2 linked regions of the Peribacillus simplex NBRC 15720 = DSM 1321 genome follow. The protein of the gene in region 1 interacts with the protein of each later gene in a pairwise test. Links are inferred from orthologs where the notes say so. Each region holds a gene or a part of one and is shown on either strand. Other genes may lie near its edges.

Region 1 (11,457 bases):
CATTTTTTAGAGCAATGTGAAGGGGCTCTCCATTTTGCAGAGTTTGAATTTAACGAGGCCTCACGGCAGGAGCATTATGATGATGAACAATTTCAAAATTCGCAAAGGTATATCGAAGAGGCTTTGACGGATATGGAACGATTGTATGCCAGTTCGAATGACCAGCAACGAGAAATGCTTTCGCGGATGAAGCAGCAGTTGAATGAATTGAGGAATGAAATGATTTTACTGCGACATTAAAGGGAAGCAAGGGAGCTATGAATGCATAGCTCCCTTTTTTTGCACGAATTTTCCTGAATTCGCATATATAATGAAAAACCTGTCGATAATGTTTATGTACGGCTATTGCATTTATCGGTGAAATTGACTAGAATGAAATAAAATGAAATATTCTCATAAAGACTATGATGAGGAATAGTAACGGTTTAAACCAGTAAAGAGAGTTGACGGATGGTGCAAGTCAACCTGGGATGGTCGTGAACTCGCCTTGGAGTTCCGGGTGTGAAGGTAAAAAGTAATGCCTGGCGTTTTAATCCATGTTACGGATGTTTTAAGCTGGGCGGATTTTAGCTATCGCCAATGTGGGTGGTACCGCGGGAAGATATACATAATCCTCTCGTCCCTATTTTGGGATGAGGGGTTTTTTATTGTTTTTTATACGGAAATTAGGAGGAAATCAAATGAGTTTTGACCATAGAAGCATAGAAACGAAATGGCAAAAGTATTGGGAAGGCAATAAGACATTCAAAACGGGTGAAGAAAGCGGCAAACGTAAATTCTACGCGCTGGATATGTTCCCATATCCTTCAGGGGCCGGTCTTCATGTTGGGCACCCGGAAGGTTATACCGCAAGCGATATTCTAGCACGGATGAAACGGGCGCAGGGATATAATGTATTGCATCCGATCGGCTGGGACGCTTTTGGACTTCCGGCAGAGCAATATGCGATCGATACGGGAAATGATCCTGCTGAATTCACGGAGCACAACATCAACACGTTTCGCCGCCAAATCAAAGCCCTTGGTTTTTCTTATGACTGGGACCGCGAAATAAACACGACAGATCCCGACTATTACAAATGGACGCAATGGATCTTCTTGAAATTATATGAAAAGGGCCTTGCATATATTGATGAAGTGGCCGTTAACTGGTGTCCGGCACTTGGCACGGTATTGGCTAACGAAGAAGTCATCGATGGGAAAAGTGAGCGTGGGGGCCATCCGGTTGAGCGCCGTCCGATGAAACAATGGATGCTTCGTATCACGGCGTATGCAGACCGCTTAATCGACGATCTGAATGATGTGGATTGGCCGGAAAACATCAAGGATATGCAGCGTAACTGGATTGGCCGTTCCGAGGGAGCGGAGGTTACATTCAATATCGATGGCTTTGGTGAATCATTCACGGTGTTCACGACTCGTCCGGATACGTTATTCGGTGCAACATATGCCGTATTGGCACCTGAACATCACTTTGTCGATAAAATTACGACGGCTGATCAAAGGGCGGCAGTTGAAGCCTATTTAGATGAAGTGAAACATAAAAGCGACTTGGAAAGAACAGACTTGGCAAAGGATAAATCAGGCGTGTTCACGGGGGCTTATGCCATTAACCCGGTAAACGGCGAAAAAATGCCGATTTGGATTGCCGATTACGTGTTGATCAGCTACGGAACAGGAGCGATCATGGCCGTTCCTGCCCATGATGAGCGTGATTATGAATTTGCAGTCAAGTTCGACTTGCCGATCAAGGAAGTCGTAGCTGGCGGAGATGTGACAAGTGAAGCATATACAGGCGATGGACTTCATGTGAATTCGGAATTCCTTGATGGATTGAATAAAGAAGAAGGCATTTCCACCATGATCAAATGGCTGGAAGAAAAAGAAATCGGCACGAAGAAAGTAACATACCGCCTTCGCGACTGGTTATTCAGCCGTCAGCGTTACTGGGGTGAACCGATTCCAATCATCCATTGGGAAGACGGCACGATGTCTGCAGTTAAGGAAGAAGAGCTTCCATTGATTTTACCGAAAGCTACGGACATCAAGCCTTCAGGTACAGGCGAATCACCACTTGCGAACATATCGGAATGGGTGAATGTAACGGATGAAAACGGACGTAAAGGGCGCCGTGAGACAAACACGATGCCACAGTGGGCAGGAAGCAGCTGGTACTTCCTTCGTTATATCGATCCTGACAACAAGGAAGCACTTGCAGATCCTGAAAAATTAAAAGAATGGATGCCGGTCGACATTTATATTGGCGGCGCTGAGCATGCGGTGCTTCACTTGCTTTACGCTCGTTTCTGGCATAAATTCCTGTACGATATCGGTGTCGTGCCAACGAAGGAACCATTCCAAAACCTATTTAACCAAGGAATGATCCTTGGCGAGAATAATGAAAAAATGAGTAAATCCAAAGGGAATGTCGTGAACCCGGATGATATCGTTGAAAGTCATGGTGCCGATACACTTCGCATGTACGAAATGTTCATGGGACCATTGGATGCTTCGATTGCCTGGTCCACAAATGGATTGGACGGTTCCCGCAGATTCCTTGACCGTATCTGGCGTTTATTAGTCAACGATGACGGTGCGATCACAGATAAGATGACAGAGACGGATGACACGGGCAAGCTCGAAAAAGTCTATCATCAAACTGTTAAAAAAGTGACTGAGAACTATGAGGAATTGAAATTCAATACGGCGATTTCACAATTGATGGTATTCATTAATGATGCTTATAAAGCTGATTCGCTTCCTAAGGTGTATATCGAAGGCTTCGTAAAGCTGCTTGCACCAGTTGCACCGCACATCGCCGAGGAACTTTGGTCTAAACTGGGCCATTCCGAGAGCATCACGTACGGAACATGGCCGGCTTTCGACGAAGCGAAGTTAGTGGATAACGAAGTCGAAATCGTCATCCAAATCAACGGAAAAGTCAAAACGAAATTAATGGTGCCGACTGACACTACGAAAGAAAAACTGGAAGAAATCGCGATGGGTGATGATTCCATCAAAGAACAAATCGATGGGAAAACCATTCGTAAAGTGATTGCCGTACCAGGCAAATTAGTCAATATCGTCGCAAACTAAATAAAAATGATTGGAAGCTGTCCCGCATGTTTTTACTGCTGGGACAGCTTTTTTTTGCAGAAATTGGCTGAACGTAGGGATTAGGTCATGTTAGGATTTTCACCGATTTAAATCTATTAATATGAATCTGCCGAATGTTGGAATTTATTATCGTCATGAGATGCCCATCGGAACTCAAATATCTAGCTTAATTGGTACATGGGAATCATTTTTCGGCTCAATGGCCAAATAAATCAAGCGTTTGACATAAAAAAGGGAAAAAATTGGTTGATAAAATTTTACAGTGTGATAGTTTGGTATAGTACTGTTATTTTTTAACCAATTATTGGAGGGAAAAACGTGAAATTTAAGAATGTGAGTCGAATTACGGCGTGTGTACTAATTTTTGCACTGATTTTCAGCTTGATGGTTCCGCTAAATTCTCAAGCTGCAGCTGTAACACCCATTGAAAATGTAAAAACGATTAAAAATGGGGACACTCTGGACGGGAAGTTTGAAAAACCGGATGTTCAATGGTATCAAATCAGTCCCACAACAGAGGAAATACAAAAGTTCTCCCATATTGAATTCGAAGTCAATTCGGACAAAATCTTGAATATTTCCGTATATCAAGATAAAGAAAAAGCAGAAAAAGATGAGAGCAATTATTTTGTCTCTTCTTATCCTGATGAAAAAGCTGTAGTCGATTTCCCATATGCTTGGGAAGGCACATATTATGTTAAAGTTGAATATTTCGGCGATACGGATGATGAGGGAAATCCTATCCCGGATGCGGAAAATGTAGCTGAATACTCCATCAATGCGCATTCAGTGACATTGCCGCCATCTGCCGGGGACGAAGGCGAAGAACTCGAATCATGCCCGGTTGAAGTGAGTGTAAACGATAAGAAAACGGGAGAATCCATGTTGAAAACACTCCGCGTGTTTAGAGATGAAGTTCTCACGAAGTCGTCTGAGGGACGCACCCTTTCCTCTTTATACTATAAGGCTTCGCCATTCCTGGCTCTTCATCTTGCTGGTAATAAAACGGCAAGGGAAGCGGTATATAATCACTTAGTCGAGATTAAGCCCCTTATTGAGGATCTTAATGAAAATGGAGCAAGCAGCACGGCAGTCATTAGCAACAAGCAGCAAGAAGCGATTAAGGCCTTATTCAATAAGTCGGCAGACGTCGCTCCAGCTGGATTGAAAAAGGATATGGACGGCATTGCAAAGAAAATCAATCTTGATAAGCTTGCGGGTGAAAGAATCGTCGATATCGCAAGTAAAGCGGGAATCGAACTTCCGGCTTCGAAAAATATAAAGAACAAATATATCGTCAAACTTAAACCTGGGAAGTCATTAAGCGCTGTCCAATCCAAGGTAAGTGGAAAAGGATTTGGAACATTATCGGCACCTAAGCAACAAGAGGTTCTGTATGATGATATGTATGTCGTAGAGTTAAAGAACCAAGCTAAAATGAGCACAGCAGCTCTATCCACTATCGAAAAACTTCCAGAAGTGGAATATATCGAAGCGGTAAAAACGTACAAAGCACTTTCTGCCGACATTCAATCACCGTATCAATGGTCTTTAGATAACGCCGGTGGGGAAGAAGGCATAAAGGGAGCGGACATCGATAACGAAAAACTGCAGAACCTTATTAAGAAGCGTAATTTAAAAGATACATTGGTAGCGGTTATCGACACAGGTGTCGATGATTCACTGGCGGATTTGAAAGATACGGTTCGCATGGACTTAGGCAAGAATTTCATTGATAAGAAAGTAGATGCAGTCGATGACAATGGCCATGGTACACATGTATCCGGAATTATCGCTGCCAAAGCAGATAATGGTTATTCCATGCAAGGAATCAATCCAGTAGCTAAAATCATGCCTGTGAAGGTCTTGGACTCTTCAGGGTTTGGAGACAATGAGAAAATTGCACTAGGCATTAAATATGCCGTGGATCATGGTGCAAAGGTCATTAACCTTAGCTTGGGCGGAGAATATAGCAGGACGATTGAATATGCCTTGAAACATGCCGCTGCCAAGAATGTAATGGTTGTCGTAGCAAGCGGTAATGATGGGATGGATGGTCTATCTTATCCTGCATCATCTAAATACGCGATATCCGTCGGTGCAACCAATGCCCTTGATTTAGTATCCGATTATTCCAATTATGGATCGAAATTGGACATGGTCGCTCCAGGGACAGGCATACCGAGTCTTGTACCTAATGGGAATGTTACCTACATGGATGGTACATCAATGGCAGCTCCGCATGTTGCGGCAGCTACAGCCTTGTTATTATCCGGAAACCCTGGGTTGAAAGTGAATGAAGTAAGGGAAATCCTTCATGAGACATCGGAATATGTGAAATTTGAAGAAGAAGATAATGCATACCCTTATGAGGAATATGAAGATGAAGATGGGGAAATCATCTTACCAGAAGAAGAACTGCCTGTCGGTAAAGATTTAGTATCAGGATATGGAAGATTGAATGCGTACAGTGCACTAAGTGCAGTGGATCTACAAGCGAAAGTCAATCCTGTATTCGATAACAAAACAACACTGACTGGATCGGCTAAAAAAGGTTCGGCAATCGAAGTGAAAAGCGGAAGTAAATCACTAGGTAAAACAACAGCTGCAGCTAACGGAACGTTCACAATCAAAATTCCGGTCCAAAAAGCGGAGCAGATGCTTACTGTGAATATCTCTGATTCTGCTAAACTAGCAGTATCTTCGATTAAAGTATTCGTGAATAAAGGTGCAACCCCTAAAAATCCAACTGTTAAGCCTGTCAGTGACAAAGACGTGTATGTAACGGGTCAATCGCAAGCCGAGGTGAAAGTCACGGTCAAAAACAGTGCGAAAAAAGTGATCGGTTCAGGTAACACGGACAGCAAAGGGAATTTCAAAGTGAAAATCAGCAAGCAAAAGGCTGGCACTAAACTTTCAGTCACAGCTACAGACTTAGCAAAACGTGAAAGCAAGGCGGCAACCGTGACTGTTCTCGATAAAACAGCCCCAGATGCACCGAAAGTGAATGAAGTAAGCGATAAAGCTACTTCAGTAACTGGTAAAGCGGAAATCGGTTCAACCGTTACCGTGAAGTACAACAATAAAAACATCGGAACTGCAACCGCTGATAAAAAGGGGAACTTCTCCATTAAAATCAGCAAGAAAAAAGCAGGGTCCGCATTATATGCCTCAGCAAAAGACAAAGCGGGCAATACAGGAAAAGCAACAAAAGTAACGGTTAAAGATAAAACCGCTCCAGGTGCACCGAAAGTGAATGAAGTAAACGACAAAGCAACAAAAGTAACTGGTAAAGCGGAAATCGGTTCAACTGTTACCGTAAAGTACAACAATAAAAACATCGGAACTGCAAAAGCTGATAGTAAGGGGAACTTCTCCATCAAAATCAGCAAGAAAAAAGCAGGGTCCGCATTATACGTCTCAGCAAAAGACAAAGCGGGCAATACAGGAAAAGCAACAAAAGTAACAGTTAAAAAATCTAAATAGCAATAAGAGGTGAAGGCCGTTTAACTTACATGTTAAACGGCTTTTTTTTGAGAAAACGAATGAAAACACCGCTCGATGATGAGCGGTGTTTTTGCCATGAGCGTGTCTTTTGCCAAGCTTTATTTAAGAGTATTCATCTGTGCGTTGTCATTGCATGATGTCAGATATGGAGTTTCGCGTTTTAATTCTGAAATAAAACCTTCGCTTTTTTCTTGTACGATAAATCTTTATTAGAGAAAAGGAGAAGAGAGAGAGTAAAAGTCAAAGTGCAGTAATACCTAAATTCAGGAGGAAATAAAATGAAAAAAGGAAGAGTAATAGCATTAGGTACTATTCTAGCTTGTTCAATTGGCTTAGGAACGCTTTCGGTTGAAGCTGGGAATGACAATACGTCATATTCCTTTACGATTAAGAAAGAGCAAGCTAACTCGTACACAGGTACAGAGTATCGCCAAACGACTACGGAACGGAATACATGGAAAGTGAGAATGTATAAATCAACAGAAGGAACTAATACTTTAACTACTTATTGGTTGGAAAAAAGCAATGGTACGAATGTATCTCCTACAGTGGATGTTAAAGCAGGGAGTGGCGGTTCAAATAGTGGGCGTAATTATTATATTAAAGGCAATTCAGGTGCTAATGCCGCTAATGTAAGATTAACGGCAGAGAATAATAATTTAAGTTCTAGCAGCTATTCCGTAAACGGATATTGGGATGAGGAGACGGGGAGAATATTACCTTCACAGTATAATACTTATTACACCACTGAGTATAATAAATAAAAAAATGATGATCATGGTGAAGCCATCTTGGATGATTCTTTATTCAAGGTGGCTTCCTAAAGGGAGACAATATGAATAGTTATTACTATAGATTAAGAAATAATAAAAAAACAAAGTTCATAGTGTTATGTATTGTTGCGATTGTTATTATTGATATATTTATTCTTTTGGGGAATTTTTCATCAACACTGTATTCATCAGAATCGTTAGCACCCCATTTAGCCACTTTTTTAGCGGGAAGTTCATTAGGCCATATGATGCAAATAATCCTAATATGGTTTTTGCCCATTTTTCTATTAATTATGTGTGCTGATAGTTATATCCAAGAATACAGAACAGGATACCGATATATCGTCGCGACCAAAAAAGGGCGATTCTCTTATTATAAAACCATGCTATTCGGAAATATGTCGTTTTCCTTTTTAGTCATTGTTTGTTGCTTGTTATTGAACATGTTTATTGCATATTTGGTGTTTATGAATGGTGAATTTGACAAGGGGTTGGCACCAGACCTGTTCCCAGAAAATACTTTATATATCCTTGTTAATTCAATGCCTACTATTAGTAATGTCATTTATATAATCTTTTTTGGTTTTTTCACTAGTTTATGCGCAGGGATGGCTACCGTCCTTAGTTGGTGTTTCCCTGATATGAAGTATACGTATCCATTAAGCTTTGTTTTTTGGTTCTCGCAAATTTTGGGATTACATCATTCATTAGCATTGATTATCCAACCTTTTAACGAAGTGAACTTAGAAGATTTCATTTTTATTTTCTTTAAATCTACAATCCTTTTTTTAGCGATAATCACGGTCGGGTTCATTTATAAGGTGAAAAGTGATGAAGTCTAATCAAAAAAAAGTATATTTATCAATGCTGCTTTTACTTTTATTTGGATGTTTATGGATGATCTATAATATTCATTATCTGAAAATAAAGCAAGTAGACCCATCGTATCCATTAATCATTGATGTAAGTGCGAGTGTAGATGGCTATCTCTCGAGTAAAAATTTGATGATGACTTATATTATCCCTTTATTACTATTTTATCGCTTTTTTATTGAAGATGAGCATCCGCACATAATGGTTCGATTAACATCAAGAGTCCACATTTATCGGAGAAGGACAATCCAAGTTTTTATAAGTTCATTTATATATGCATTCAGCATTTTATTGATTAATTTCGCAGGTGTTTTCTTATTCGATAGATTTCATTTTATCTCTTCAAATTATTGGAACATATGCCTTCTTAATCTAGCACTATTAACGTGTATTTATTTCTCGATTGGAATGCTTTATTATTTCATTTTTGATTTTTCCAATTCAATCATTGCGATGGCAGGGACCTTTTTTATATGTTTTCTCTTATATATGATGAAGAGTTATCTGAATATTCATTGGACACCTGCCAGTGCATTAAATATTATAGATCCTTTTTTAAGCAGCGGAATGTCAGGGCATCAATCGTTGATCATGATTGGAAAAGAGTTATTGCTATCTATTGTAATGATTTTACTTGGGCTATTTGCCATCGAGAAAAAAGATTTCATTGTTGAGGTTTCAAATGACTAACCGAATCTTCTTAACCATGTTGTTTGTAATCAGTTTGCAAATTTTTTTATTTAATCATTTTGATGGCTCTAAAGCCGATCTTACGGGATTCATGATCGTTAGCGGAGTTCCGATTAATAATAAATTTGTTCTATTGGGAGCATGGTATATCTTCTTTTCTATGGTGAGTTTTTTGTCGTTAGGTTATTTGAGGCAATATATTTCCGGTTATGGGATATACCTGATGATCAGGGAAAAAAGCAAGGTGAGACTTGGGATTAGCAGAATCACGAAGTTAATGATCCTTATATCTGGGTTATCTTTGTTCCAACTTCTTGTCTCTATCGTATTCGCTTATATAAATAATGAGGACCAGGCCTTTTTTTATCATGATTTCCAATCATTTATTTGTATTGCAGGTCTATATATTATGTCTAATTTTGTCCTTATTTTTATTCAAATGGCACTCGAGCTTTACCTAACGGAACAAGTATCTTTATTGCTGATAAATGTTTATGTGCTTTTTTCTGTTACATTAGGCGGAGTTCTTTTATCTGTACAAAAGCTGACGTGGATTTTATATTTTTTGATTCCCAATTTCGGAATGTATGTAAGGGTGGATCTACCTGAATCAGTTGGATTATCGCCGGTAATTGCTTATATGGTTTTAACCGTAGTAATAATCATTTTAAGTGTTTTATCATTTATACGATTAAAGAAAATGGATTTAAATTAATGAGGTGCAAAATGACAAAAATACGAATTAGCTCTTTAAATAAACGGAAGAAGAAGAAGACGCTCTTACATGATATTAATTATGAGTTTTGCGGCGGGAAAATCTATGGTTTGTATGGAAGAAATGGCTCTGGTAAAACGATGCTGCTTAGAGCGATTGCAGGGTTAATCATGCCGAGCTCAGGTGAAATTTCAATAGACGAAAAAATTCTTCATAAGGAGTTTTCATTTCCTTCTAACATTAGTGTCATTATTGAAAACACTTCCCTGCTTCACCAGTATAACGCCTATACAAATCTGAAAATATTATCAAAAATCAGGAACATCGCCACTGATGAGGATATTAAATTGGCGATAAAAAGAGTCGGTCTTGATCCTGATTCAAAAATGAAGGTAGGAAAGTTTTCGTTAGGAATGAAACAACGATTAAGTGTCGCCCAAGCGATATTTGAAAAACCGGATATTTTATTATTGGATGAACCAACAAATGCAATTGATGAAGAAGGTGTCATTCAAGTTTATCAAATCTTGAATGAAGAAAAAGAGCGCGGGGCACTCATCATTTTGACAAGTCATCATAAACAGGATTTAGAAGCATTAGCGGATGAATATATAAAAATGGATAATGGAGGAATCGTTCTTGACTCTAAATAAAAGTATAGCAGTATTAAGCTTACTAGTATTAGTAGGCGGATTCCTTATATATAAAGTGTACTTTGTTTCTTCATCTGATAGTGAAGATACCAGAAATACTGAAAATAATACTGCTTCCTATAAGGTGTTACAATCACAGAAAATTATTGTTGGGAAAGATATCGATCAGGGCTATTATGATATTAAATCTCTCGATAAGGAATCGGAGTTTTTTGGTGATAAAATGCATAAAAATGATGTTTTGCATGCGGTGCCTTTTCATATGAATGAAAATTTCTCGATTAAAGGAAAATTAGAATTCAAGCCTTCTGAATTTGAAGAAGTAGAGAAAAAGGGTCAAAAAATCATCATTAAAGATCCCGGTTATTATAAGGTCGGTACAGAAATACAAGCTGGGAAGTATGTACTATCAGGGACATCCGATACGATCGGAGTGTTTGTCGATATAAAGGATAGAACGGAAACCGAAAGTTTGCAAACCATTCAATGGGAAATTGATGAAAAAGTAAAAAAGCCAATCGAAATTGAACTGAAAAATGGGTATAACATATATATCGAAAAAATGGGGAAAGATGGTTATATATCAAATGAGGGTGATCTGATATTGGAGAGAAATAATGAGTAATTTAAGTGTATTTAATACAAGCTTAATTGAAAGATAAGTTTGAAATCCTATCAATCAATATTGTCTTTATGCACAGATTCAAATCCCATGATCGTTTCTTAAAATGTTAATATTTATTGACTTGAAATTATAAGGAATCAAGCTAAAAGCGGATTCCTTATTTTAAATGTATATACCTAGGGCGGGATTTTCGAGGGTCATTATATCCGCCGGTTATTTGATGTCCGAGAGAGCTCGCAATGACTACTGCTGCAAAGAGGAGGATGATTTTCTTCAAATTTATAATCTTCTTTCCGTTTTTTTATTTTTAAAGATTACACCCAAATACCTCTACCTTCAACCCCTTTTTAAAATATAGAAAAATTTACTTTATTAAAATTTTTCCATACCCATAATTTGGACTTGCTCATATATCGAATGAGCAAAACCAGCATTTGCTTGGACTTTTTCACTTCACTAATTTGATGGTAAGCCTTTTTTGATTCTTCAAATGCCTCATTTATTT
Region 2 (11,296 bases), 1.0 Mb from region 1 along the record:
AGAGGAACTTCTTGAAGATCTAAAACCGAAACCGGCTCCTAGAGCTAGGCAAACACCTTTCAGTTCTTCGAGAACCGGATCTCCTTCAACAGCTTCCACAAGAAAAGTGCCTGCCTTTGGAAAAGCTGTTTCTGCACCATCCGCAACGGGCGGTGAAGAGATCGGCTGGGCTGTCGGCGACCGTGCATCCCATAAAAAATGGGGGATAGGAACCGTGGTGAGCGTAAAAGGGGAAGGCGAAGGGAAGGAACTGGATATTGCCTTTCCAAGTCCAATCGGCATCAAACGTCTATTGGCGAAATTTGCACCAGTTGAAAAAGCATAAGCTATTAATATGTTTCTACTGGTAAAGAATAGGGATATCTGACTTTAGACACCGCTCTTCTATAAGAAGTGCGGTGGAGTCTTCTTTAGAAAGGATTGAACGTATGGACTTACAAGCTGCAGAGAAGAAAGTTCTAGAACTGCAAACGTTATTGAACCAATACAGCTATGAATATTATGTGATGGACCAGCCATCAGTACCTGATGCTGAATATGATCGGCTACTCCGTGAACTTATTGAGTATGAGGAGAAATTTCCTAAACTGCAATCGGCGGACTCACCGACACAACGGGTCGGTGGCGCCATTTTGGATATGTTTGAAAAAGTGGAGCATACCACACCGATGCTTAGTTTAGGCAATGCCTTCAATGAAAGTGACTTACTGGATTTTGACAGAAAGGTCAGACAATCTGTAGGTGACGATTTTTCCTATGTATGTGAATTGAAAATTGATGGACTTGCCGTCACTCTTCAATATGAGAATGGATATTTCGTAAGAGGGGCAACCCGTGGAGATGGAACGATCGGTGAAGATATTACCGCTAATTTGAAAACGATCAAGTCGATTCCATTGAAGTTGCGGGAGCCGGTTGCCATAGAAGTGCGCGGTGAGGCCTTCATGCCAAAAAAATCATTCGAATCATTAAATAAGGCTAAGGAAGAACGCGGTGAGGAACCATTTGCAAACCCACGAAATGCAGCTGCCGGTTCGTTAAGGCAGCTTGATCCAAAACTTGCTGCGAAACGGAACTTGGATATTTTCCTTTATGCGATTGCCGATTTGGGGGAAACAGGGGTCCGTTCCCACAGTGAGGGTTTGGATTTATTGGATCGGCTCGGGTTTAAGACGAATCGGGAAAGAAAAACATGCTCGAATATAGAGGAAGTACTGGCCTATATAGTAGAATGGACGGAACACCGTCCAAACTTAGCCTTTGATATTGATGGAATTGTCGTAAAGGTGGATTCCCTTGAACAGCAGGATGAATTAGGTTTTACTGCAAAAAGTCCGCGATGGGCCATTGCTTATAAATTCCCAGCTGAAGAAGTCATTACAACCCTAAGGGATATCGAGCTGAATGTTGGCCGTACGGGTGTATTGACCCCGACCGCCGTTTTGGATCCCGTTCGGGTAGCAGGTACGACCGTGCAGCGAGCTTCACTTCATAACGAAGACTTAATCCGTGAAAAGGACATCAGAATCGGAGATCAAGTGGTCGTGAAAAAGGCCGGTGATATCATTCCAGAGGTGGTCAATGTACTGGCAGAGCGCCGTACAGGGGAAGAAGTCGAATTCCAGATGCCGACTGAGTGCCCGGAATGCAGCAGTGAACTTGTTCGGCTGGACGGGGAGGTTGCTTTACGCTGCATCAACCCGAAGTGTCCTGCACAAATACGGGAGGGCTTGATTCACTTTGTTTCCCGTACAGCAATGAATATAGACAGTCTTGGTGAAAAAGTGATTAGCTTGTTGTTTAAAGAAGAACTCATTCAAGATGTGGCTGATATTTATAAGCTTACATACGATCAACTGATTGCTTTGGAAAGGATGGGGGATAAATCCGTCAATAAACTTCTTCAAGCAATCGAAGCTTCGAAAACCAACTCGTTGGAAAAATTACTATTCGGGCTGGGCATTCGCCATGTTGGTTCAAAAGCGGCCAAGACACTTGCGAGGGAATTCGGGACGATGGAAGCATTAAGCAAGGCGAGCCGTGAAGAACTAACGGCCATTAATGAAATAGGTGATAAGATGGCCGATTCCATCGTAGCCTATTTTGAATTGGAAGAAGTACATGCATTACTGAATGAGTTGGATGCAGCTGGTGTAAATCTTACTTTCAAAGGCCCAAGAGCTGTTGCTATTGAAGATATCGACTCCGTTTTTTCTGGTAAAACAGTCGTTTTAACGGGTAAACTGCATAAGTTAACACGTAACGAAGCAAAAGAGAAATTAGAGGCGCTAGGAGCTAACGTTGCTGGAAGTGTCAGCAAGAAAACCGATTTGGTCGTAGCTGGCGAAGATGCCGGTTCCAAACTGGCAAAAGCTGAAAGCCTAGGCGTCATGGTATGGGATGAAGAGAGACTGATTGAGGAACTAAATAAATAAGAGGTGTAGCTATGAGGAAACACTCTATTTTGGGGATGATTCTTATACTGCTTCTTGCTGGATGTGCGCCTAGTTTTGAGGATAAGCAAGAGGTAGTTCAAGACTCCAAAGACAAAAAAGAAACGGCAATTATTCCGAAGTATAAAATTTCGGAAGAATATTATCAAACAATCCTACCGTTTGAACCATCAAAAGCACGCGGTTTGGTCGTATCCAATCTAAATACCCGATATGACATTGAAGAATTCGAAAATGGATTGATGAGGTTGGCCCAAACCCAATTCGACCCGGAAGATTACCTGTTTCAAGAGGGGCAAATACTAGATAGTTCCGAGATATCTTCTTGGCTGAACAGAAAATATACCGATAGTCAGTTGAAAGAGAAGGACATGAAAGCCTCAAAGAATCTTGGCTTGAATCCGGTTGATCCAGGTAAAGGTGACATTGATAAGCGGAATCAAGAAAATCCGATCTATCTTGCCCATGTTTTAGAACATAATTACTTGGTAAAAACAAAAGATAATTCAGTGAGCCTTGGCGGAGTTGTAATAGGTCTTGCGCTGAATTCAGTGCATTACTATCAAAAAGAAGCATACGGTGCCACCTATGAAAAGAAAATCGATAGTAATAAGCTAAAGCAAGAAGGGGAGAAAATTGCTGCAGAAGTCTTAAAAAGGCTGCGTAAAAAGGACAAGCTGAAAAATGTTCCGATTACGATTGCCTTATTCGAGCAAAATGAAAAATCTTCAGTAGTCCCTGGGAATTTCATTTCCTATACAAATATCGATAAAAACTCTGACAACATTGGAAAATGGACGGACTTGGACGAAGAGTATTTCCTATTTCCTTCAGCTGGTGCTGAAAAAAAATACCGTGATGACGTCAATACTTTCACGAACTTTAAAGAAGATGTCGAAGAATACTTCCCTAACTTTAACGGAGTCATCGGGAGGGCGTTCTATATGGATGATCAACTGCAAAGTCTGAACATCGATATCCCCATTCAATTTTATGGGAACTCGGAAGCCATCGGCTTTACCCAATATGTTGCTGGGCTTGTAATGGAACGTTTCCCGAACTATATTGCCGTACAGGTATCCATTACCTCTGTAAATGGACCTGAAGCGCTCATAGTCCGTGAAGCAAATCAGGACGAACCAACCGTGCATATATACGAATGATAAAAGATGAAGCTTAACGGCTTCATCTTTTTTGCGACCCACTTTAAAATTGGAATCTATTTCTTGTAAATTTCAAAATAACCTTAACCAGGAACAAAAATATATAGGAGAAAGTAAACCCTTCCATCTTAGGAAGCAAATACTTTAAAAAGGGAACATTTGTCGAATTTTAAAGGCCTTATTGTCATTTCCCCGGAAATTTCGGCAACTTTCCCATATTTCCCGGAAAATATCTCTTTTTCCTTATGAAATAATTGAATTTCGACATTGTATCTCTTGTTGCTTTACTGTGTAATAGTTTGATATGATTTAAACGATGATTATATGGAGAAAAGCGACGAAATTCAGTCGATTTGGATATTTTTTCGGAGGTGAAGAGAATGTCACGTATTTCTATGGAACAAGTTAAACACGTTGCCCATTTGGCTCGTTTGGCTATTACGGAAGAAGAAGCACAACAGTTTCAGCATCAGCTTGACCAAATGATTTCATTCGCGGAGCAGTTGAATGAGCTTGATACGGATCAAGTAAACCCGACTTCTCACGTTTTGGATATGAAGAATGTTATGCGCGAAGATGTCGCAAAACCGGGATTGCCAGTAGATGAAGTAATTAAAAATGCACCGGATAGCAAAGAAGGATATATCCGTGTACCATCAATAATTGAATAAGGAGGGACAATGATGTCGTTGTTCGAACAAAAGGTTTCTGAGCTTCATGAACGCTTACATAAGAAAGAGATAAGTGTCACTGACCTTGTTAACGAATCGTATGAGCGAATCGGACAAGTAGAGGACAAGGTGAAGGCATTTTTGACACTTGATGAAGAAAACGCCCGCAATCAAGCAAAACGATTGGATGATCAATTGGTAAAAGGCGAGAACGAAGGCGCTTTATTTGGTATGCCAATCGGAGTGAAGGATAATATTGTCACTAAAAATTTGCGTACGACTTGTGCGAGCAAAATTTTGGAGAACTTTGATCCAATCTATGATGCAACCGTTGTTCAAAAGCTACAGAAAGCAGAAACGGTTACGATAGGGAAATTGAATATGGATGAGTTTGCGATGGGTTCTTCTAATGAGAATTCCGCATTTCAGGCAACACGCAACCCTTGGAACACGGAATATGTGCCAGGCGGTTCTTCGGGTGGTTCAGCTGCATCTGTCGCTTCCGGTGAAGTCCTATTCTCTTTAGGTTCCGATACGGGTGGATCGATCCGCCAACCAGCGGCATATTGTGGAGTTGTCGGCTTAAAACCTACATATGGACGGGTTTCCCGATTCGGACTAGTAGCATTTGCGTCTTCATTGGACCAAATTGGGCCAGTTACAAGAACGGTTGAAGATAACGCTTATTTGCTTGAAGCGATTTCAGGTGTAGATCCAATGGATTCGACCTCTGCTAAAGTTGACGTGCCGAGTTTTGTGAATTCATTAACAGGCGATGTTAGAGGATTGAAAATAGCTGTGCCTAAAGAATATCTTGGTGAAGGCGTTGGGGAAGAAGCACGTAATTCCGTACTTGAAGCATTAAAAGTATTAGAGGGGCTTGGAGCTGAATGGGAAGAGGTATCCTTGCCGCATTCCAAATATGCTTTAGCTGCCTATTACCTGCTATCTTCATCGGAAGCTTCGGCTAACCTTTCACGTTTTGACGGAGTGCGTTACGGACATCGTACAGATAATGCAGAGACTCTTATCGAAATGTATAAGCAAACCCGTGCAGAAGGATTCGGTGACGAAGTGAAACGCCGTATCATGCTTGGAACGTTCTCCTTAAGTTCCGGTTATTATGATGCTTATTATAAAAAGGCTCAAAAAGTACGTACATTAATCAAAAAAGACTTTGAAGATGTCTTTGAAAAATACGATGTCATCGTTGGGCCGACTACACCTACACCTGCATTTAAAATTGGTGAAAAAGTCGACGATCCATTAACGATGTATGCGAATGATATCTTGACGATTCCAGTCAATCTTGCTGGTGTACCAGGTATATCAGTGCCATGTGGATTCGCAGCGAATGGGCTTCCGCTTGGACTGCAAATGATTGGGAAGCATTTTGATGAAAGCACGATTTATCGCGCGGCTCACGCATTTGAGCAAGCAACAGATTTTCATAAACAATTTCCTAAGCTGTAAGGGGTGAAAATAATGGACTTTGAAACGGTGATTGGTCTAGAAGTACACGTAGAATTAAAAACGGATTCTAAAATTTTCTCAGCGAGCCCAAATCATTTTGGTGCCGCTCCAAATAGTAACACGACTGTAATTGACCTAGGCTACCCAGGTGTATTGCCTGTCGTCAATAAAAAGGCTGTTGATTTTGCAATGAAGGCTGCGATTGCCCTGAATTGCGAAGTGGCGGAAATTACGAAATTTGACCGGAAAAACTATTTTTACCCGGACAATCCTAAAGCATATCAAATTTCACAGTTCGATCAACCGATCGGTGAGCATGGTTGGATTGAAATCGAAGTGGGCGGCAAGAAAAAGAAAATTGGCATTACCCGCATTCATATGGAAGAGGATGCTGGAAAGCTGACACATAAAGGGAACTATTCATTGTGTGATTATAACCGTCAAGGTACGCCTCTTGTTGAAATCGTATCCGAACCGGATATCACTTCCCCGGAAGAGGCTTATGCTTATCTGGAAAAGTTGAAATCCATCATTCAATACACCGGCGTTTCCGATTGTAAAATGGAAGAAGGCTCACTTCGCTGTGATGCAAACATTTCCTTGAAACCTGTCGGCCAAAAAGAATTCGGTACGAAAACCGAATTGAAAAACTTGAACTCATTCAACTTCGTTCGCAAAGGGTTGGAGCATGAAGAAATCCGACAAGCGGAAATCTTGAATGAAGGCGGCATAATCGAACAGGAAACCCGCCGGTTCGACGAAGCTACAGGCAGAACGGTACTAATGCGAATTAAGGAAGGCTCCGATGATTACCGTTACTTCCCGGAACCGGACTTATTGACAATCCATATCGATGAAGAATGGAAAGCGCGTATTGCTGCCGAGATTCCGGAACTTCCGGATGCACGAAAAAAACGCTATGTCGAAGAATTTGGCTTACCGGAATATGATGCAGCCGTTTTAACGGTAACGAAAGAAAGTGCTGATTTCTTTGAAGCGACAGTCGCTTCAGGCGCTGATGCAAAACTAGCATCTAACTGGATCATGGGTGAGGTTTCCGCTTTCTTGAATGCAGAAGGTAAAGAGCTGCATGATGTCAAATTGACTGCTGAATCGTTGGCTGGAATGATCAAGCTGATTGAAGATGGCACGATTTCTTCTAAAATTGCCAAAAAAGTTTTCAAAGAATTGATTGAAAACGGCGGGAATGCTGAAACGATCGTCAAGGAGAAGGGACTAGTCCAAATTTCCGATGAAGGCGCATTGCGTACAGCCGTTGAAGAAGCATTGAATAATAACCCGCAATCGATTGAAGATTTTAAAGCCGGTAAACAAAAGGCAATCGGCTTCCTTGTCGGACAGATCATGAAAGCGACAAAAGGACAAGCCAATCCACAGCTTGTTAATAAAATTTTGGTGGAAGAAATCAATAAACGTTAATATTGACCGTATCACTTTTAAAGTGGTACGGTTTTCTCTTGATTAAGAAAAGCGTTTACTGTGAAAAAGGAGAAAATAATTTTTGTTTTTTTTGAGTTATCTGTAGGGGTAACTCCTTTTTGTGTCGTCTATTACATGAAAGTTTAACAGGAAAGGAGGAAGAGAAGTGACGGATGAGTTGGTTGAGAAGGTAAGGGCTGGGAATGATCATGCATTCCGAATGTTGATTGAAAATTATAAACAGACGATTTATAGAACCGTCTATTCCGTCTTGCGGAACCAAAAGGATGCTGAAGATGTTACCCAGGAAGTCTTTATCAAAATCTATACTTCTCTTCCTCAATATAAGAACCAAGGTTTCAAAACTTGGATTACCAGAATTGCGGTCAATCATGCAATCGATTTAAAGAGAAAGAGGGAACGCCAAAAGGAAGAATTGCAGGAGGAACATTCATCGGAAGCTAATTTGGGTTTAACTGATGATGTCGAGGCAGTATTTTTTCGGAATGAAAGGCGAAAGCAAGTATTACGGAAGCTGAATGACCTTCCAGAGGGATACCGGGACGTTGTATATGGCTATTACATAAAGGAAAAGACATTCAAGCAAATTGCAGAGGAACAGCAGATTCAAGTGAAATCTGTGGAGGTAAAGCTATATCGGGCAAGAAATTGGATGAGAAAACATTGGAAAGAGGAGGATTTTTCATGAATCATGTTCCTGAAGCAGAATGGGTTGTATATTTGGCAGATGAAATACCAGAGGCTCTAAAAATTGAATATGAAAATCATCTATACTCCTGTGACAAGTGTTTGTCCGCCTATATGGAAGCGATGGAAAAAGAAGAAAACAGTCTGGACATTGAAGGGTTTGATATTGCAGGTCCTGTCATGGAATCGATTAGCCGACTGAAAAGCGCCTCTGTTGAAGAGGCTAAGCAACACAGAAAAGAGAAATCACTTCGTACGATCACAAAACATTACTTGATCGCGGCCGGTTTTACGATTTTATTAATGGCAGGCGGAGTATTTCAATCATTGACAGAATACGTGGATTCTGTCGAATCAAGCAGCGAAAAGGAAACGCAGTCCTTAACCGATGGACTTATTGATAAAACATTTAATTGGATGGACTCTATCGAAAAGAAAAATAAGGAGGGGTTTAGAAATGAATAAAAGTCCGGTATTAGCCTTTTTATTATCATTTTTGCCAGGTTTCGGACATTTTTACCTAGGAAGGAAATATAAAGGGTTATTTTATTTTCTTGCCACAGCTGGATTGGGGCTTGGAGGTCTTTTTCTTTCGTTGATCAGTCAATCTGATGCGTTTCTGGCTTTTTCCATTATTGGAATGGTGTTTTATTTCATCAGTATATTTGATTTGGTGGTCACCTCACTGAGGAAGCCTAAAAGTGAAGAGGGTGTGGAGGAAATGGCAGATCAGCAGCCGGAGGCGGAAAGATTTTATGTAATCATCCTTTCATTCGTTCCAGGGTTAGGGCACTTTCAGCTGGGCCTCATGAATCGGGGACTCATTTTTCTCATCGGCTTTTTAGGCCTTGGCATCATGGTGATTTTCATCAGTGTGATGACACAGATGGAAGGTCTGTTAATATTCATGGCACTATTGCCTGTTATTTGGATTTACAGCTTTTTTGATTCTGTTCAACAGCTCAATAAAAAGCAAAGGGGTGAGGAGCTTATCGATCGGACCGTTTTGGAAGATTTCGAGGAGAGACGGGAATCCGGGAAGAAGAGTAAATCGGTCGCGACTTTATTCGCTATTTTTCCTGGTGCAGGTCACTTATATTTGGGGCTGCAAAAACGTGGGATTCAATTGATGGCCGGCTTTTTATTCGCCATTTACATACTGGATTTACTCCGTTTAGGTTTCTTCTTTTTCCTTATTCCGATTATCTGGTTTTATAGTTTTTTTGATGGATTGCAAAAGGCCTCGAAAATGGAAGAGGGTCCAGTTGAAGATGTCCCCATCATTTCGGGGATGGTCAATCACCAAAAATGGGTAGGATTGGGGTTAGTGGGACTTGGAATCTATTTCCTCGCTAGTAATATAATCGTCCCGGCCATTGCTCCTTATTTAGATGAATGGATTGGAAGAAACTTAGAATATTGGTTTAGAGATTATTTTCAAAAAGGACTGGTATGCATCCTTCTTATAGGCGGGGGAATCAAATTGCTGTCGGGAAGTAAAAAAGGGAGAGTCAAGGAGGAGACAAAATGAGAACATGGAGAGTCGGAACGATTTCAATGGGAATCTCCCTGGTTGGTTTGGGATTGGTTTTACTGGTTTCTCAAATTGCGGATATGAATTTGACGACGATTCTGCTATCATGGTGGCCATTGCTATTCATTATCTTGGGTGCAGAGATTCTTTTCTATATATATTTTTCCAGAAAAGAAAGTTCTTTTGTAAAGTATGATATTCTTAGCATTCTTTTCGTGGGATTGCTTGGAACGACTGGGATAGTTTTAATTCTGCTAACATCAAGCGGATTGATGGATCAAGTTAGGGCTGCCGTGAATAGTGAAGAGAAAACGGTCAATTTGCCTGGTTTTAATCAAAAGGCAGGGAAAGGCATACAGAGAGTTGTCCTGGACCCTGGCCCATACCCATTGACAATTGAGAGTGGTAAGGGCGAGGAAGTTTCCATTTTTGGAACATATGGTGAGCGGGTAATGGAAGATGAGGATTCGTTGTTGAACAAGGCGGAAGATTATTTACTCGTTGAGAGAAATGGTGATACGCTTTATATAAGCTTCAAGGATTTGCCGATTCAAAATGGACTTTTGGACAGTGGTACAATGAATCTTAAGGCAACTCTAATAATCCCTGCTGAGTTGGCCGTGGAGATAGACGGTAAAAGTACCGATCTTGTTCTGAAGCCTAGAAAGCTCTTGAATGACTGGAGTGTGAAGGACAGCGGAAATCTAAGTGTATTCCTTCAGGATAATAGTGATATCAAGATAGATGCTAGAGGGGTCGAGGAACTTGAAGGACCTGAGAACGGCTGGAAGATGACTGAAGTGAAAGAAGAAACAAGTGAAGAAGGCGCTGTTAAAAAGAATGGGATATTCAATATTGGAAAAGGGAAACATACTTTAACGGTTACCGATGCATTTAACTTGAATGTTCAATATCCATGATTGAAATCATTTACTAGAATAAAATTGTAAAAAGCATTATAATTTTCCCTGATAAGATTTCTAGTAAAATGCAAAAGATATGGACCGAAATACGGTCCTCTTTTTTTCGAATATTGCTTTTCATGTAACGAAGGATTAAGATGTAAATTATGGAATCAATATGTATAAGGATGATGGGAAATGAAAAGAGCAAGGTTGATTTACAACCCGACTTCGGGCCGGGAAGCCATTAAGAAGAGCCTGCCAGGTGTGCTAGCGAAACTTGAAGAAGCTGGTTATGAAGCTTCTGCACATGCAACGACCGGTGCTGGGGATGCGACGAACGCTGCTAAGATAGCGATTGAACGCGGCTATGATATAGTTATTGCAGCAGGGGGCGACGGTACGATTTATGAGGTTGTTAATGGACTGGCCACTGCAGAGAAACGTCCGAAACTAGGAATCATTCCGACGGGAACGACCAATGATTTCGCGCGGGCGCTGCATTTACCGAAGTCAATCGAAGGGGCAGCCGAAATTATTGCCGGTGGGCATACGATGCCGATCGATATTGGGAAAATGAACGATAGGTATTTCATCAATATTGCAGGCGGGGGCAGATTGACCGAATTGACCTACGACGTGCCGATCAAGCTGAAAACCATGCTTGGTCAGCTAGCGTATTATATTAAAGGAATTGAAATGCTACCTTCAATTAAACCGACGGAAGTTTCTATTGAATATGATGGAAAGCTTTTTGAAGGAGAGATCATGCTTTTCTTGGTGGCTAACACGAATTCGGTTGGCGGCTTCGAGAAACTGGCTCCTGACGCCTCTCTGAATGATGGTATGTTCACGTTGCTTATTTTGAAAAAGGCCAACCTCGCTGATATTGTCCGTGTCGCAACATTGGCAATGCGCGGTGAACATATCCATGATAAAAACGTCATTTATG

What was found.
Region 2: the proteins of leuS (region 1) and ligA interact in binary tests that used the Escherichia coli proteins (3 or more experiments, as listed by UniProt). The link is inferred for Peribacillus simplex NBRC 15720 = DSM 1321 from one-to-one orthologs.

Annotation. Positions count from the first base shown.
Region 1 is NZ_CP017704.1:3,200,760-3,212,216, forward strand. What follows is about bases 301-3,387. They hold leuS (leucine--tRNA ligase), read left to right. Parts: upstream 301-680; coding sequence 681-3,095; downstream 3,096-3,387. In the rest of the region: BS1321_RS15450 (DUF2524 family protein), read left to right, coding at 1-240; BS1321_RS15460 (S8 family peptidase), read left to right, coding at 3,435-6,602; BS1321_RS15465 (DUF2712 domain-containing protein), read left to right, coding at 6,902-7,387; BS1321_RS15470 (hypothetical protein), read left to right, coding at 7,642-8,238; BS1321_RS15475 (WxPxxD family membrane protein), read left to right, coding at 8,228-8,959; BS1321_RS15480 (DUF2705 family protein), read left to right, coding at 8,952-9,674; BS1321_RS15485 (ATP-binding cassette domain-containing protein), read left to right, coding at 9,686-10,327; BS1321_RS15490 (hypothetical protein), read left to right, coding at 10,314-10,952.
Region 2 is NZ_CP017704.1:2,144,732-2,156,027, reverse strand. What follows is about bases 6-2,931. They hold ligA (NAD-dependent DNA ligase LigA), read left to right. Parts: upstream 6-428; coding sequence 429-2,435; downstream 2,436-2,931. Other genes in these bases: BS1321_RS10230 (CamS family sex pheromone protein), read left to right, coding at 2,447-2,931; pcrA (DNA helicase PcrA), read left to right, coding at 6-325. Outside these bases: more of pcrA, read left to right, coding at 1-5; more of BS1321_RS10230, read left to right, coding at 2,932-3,616; Asp-tRNA(Asn)/Glu-tRNA(Gln) amidotransferase subunit GatC, read left to right, coding at 3,997-4,287; Asp-tRNA(Asn)/Glu-tRNA(Gln) amidotransferase subunit GatA, read left to right, coding at 4,300-5,760; Asp-tRNA(Asn)/Glu-tRNA(Gln) amidotransferase subunit GatB, read left to right, coding at 5,773-7,200; BS1321_RS10210 (RNA polymerase sigma factor), read left to right, coding at 7,367-7,909; BS1321_RS10205 (hypothetical protein), read left to right, coding at 7,906-8,373; BS1321_RS10200 (hypothetical protein), read left to right, coding at 8,366-9,439; BS1321_RS10195 (LiaF transmembrane domain-containing protein), read left to right, coding at 9,436-10,362; BS1321_RS10190 (diacylglycerol kinase), read left to right, coding at 10,543-11,296. UniProt on the Escherichia coli protein: DNA ligase that catalyzes the formation of phosphodiester linkages between 5'-phosphoryl and 3'-hydroxyl groups in double-stranded DNA using NAD as a coenzyme and as the energy source for the reaction.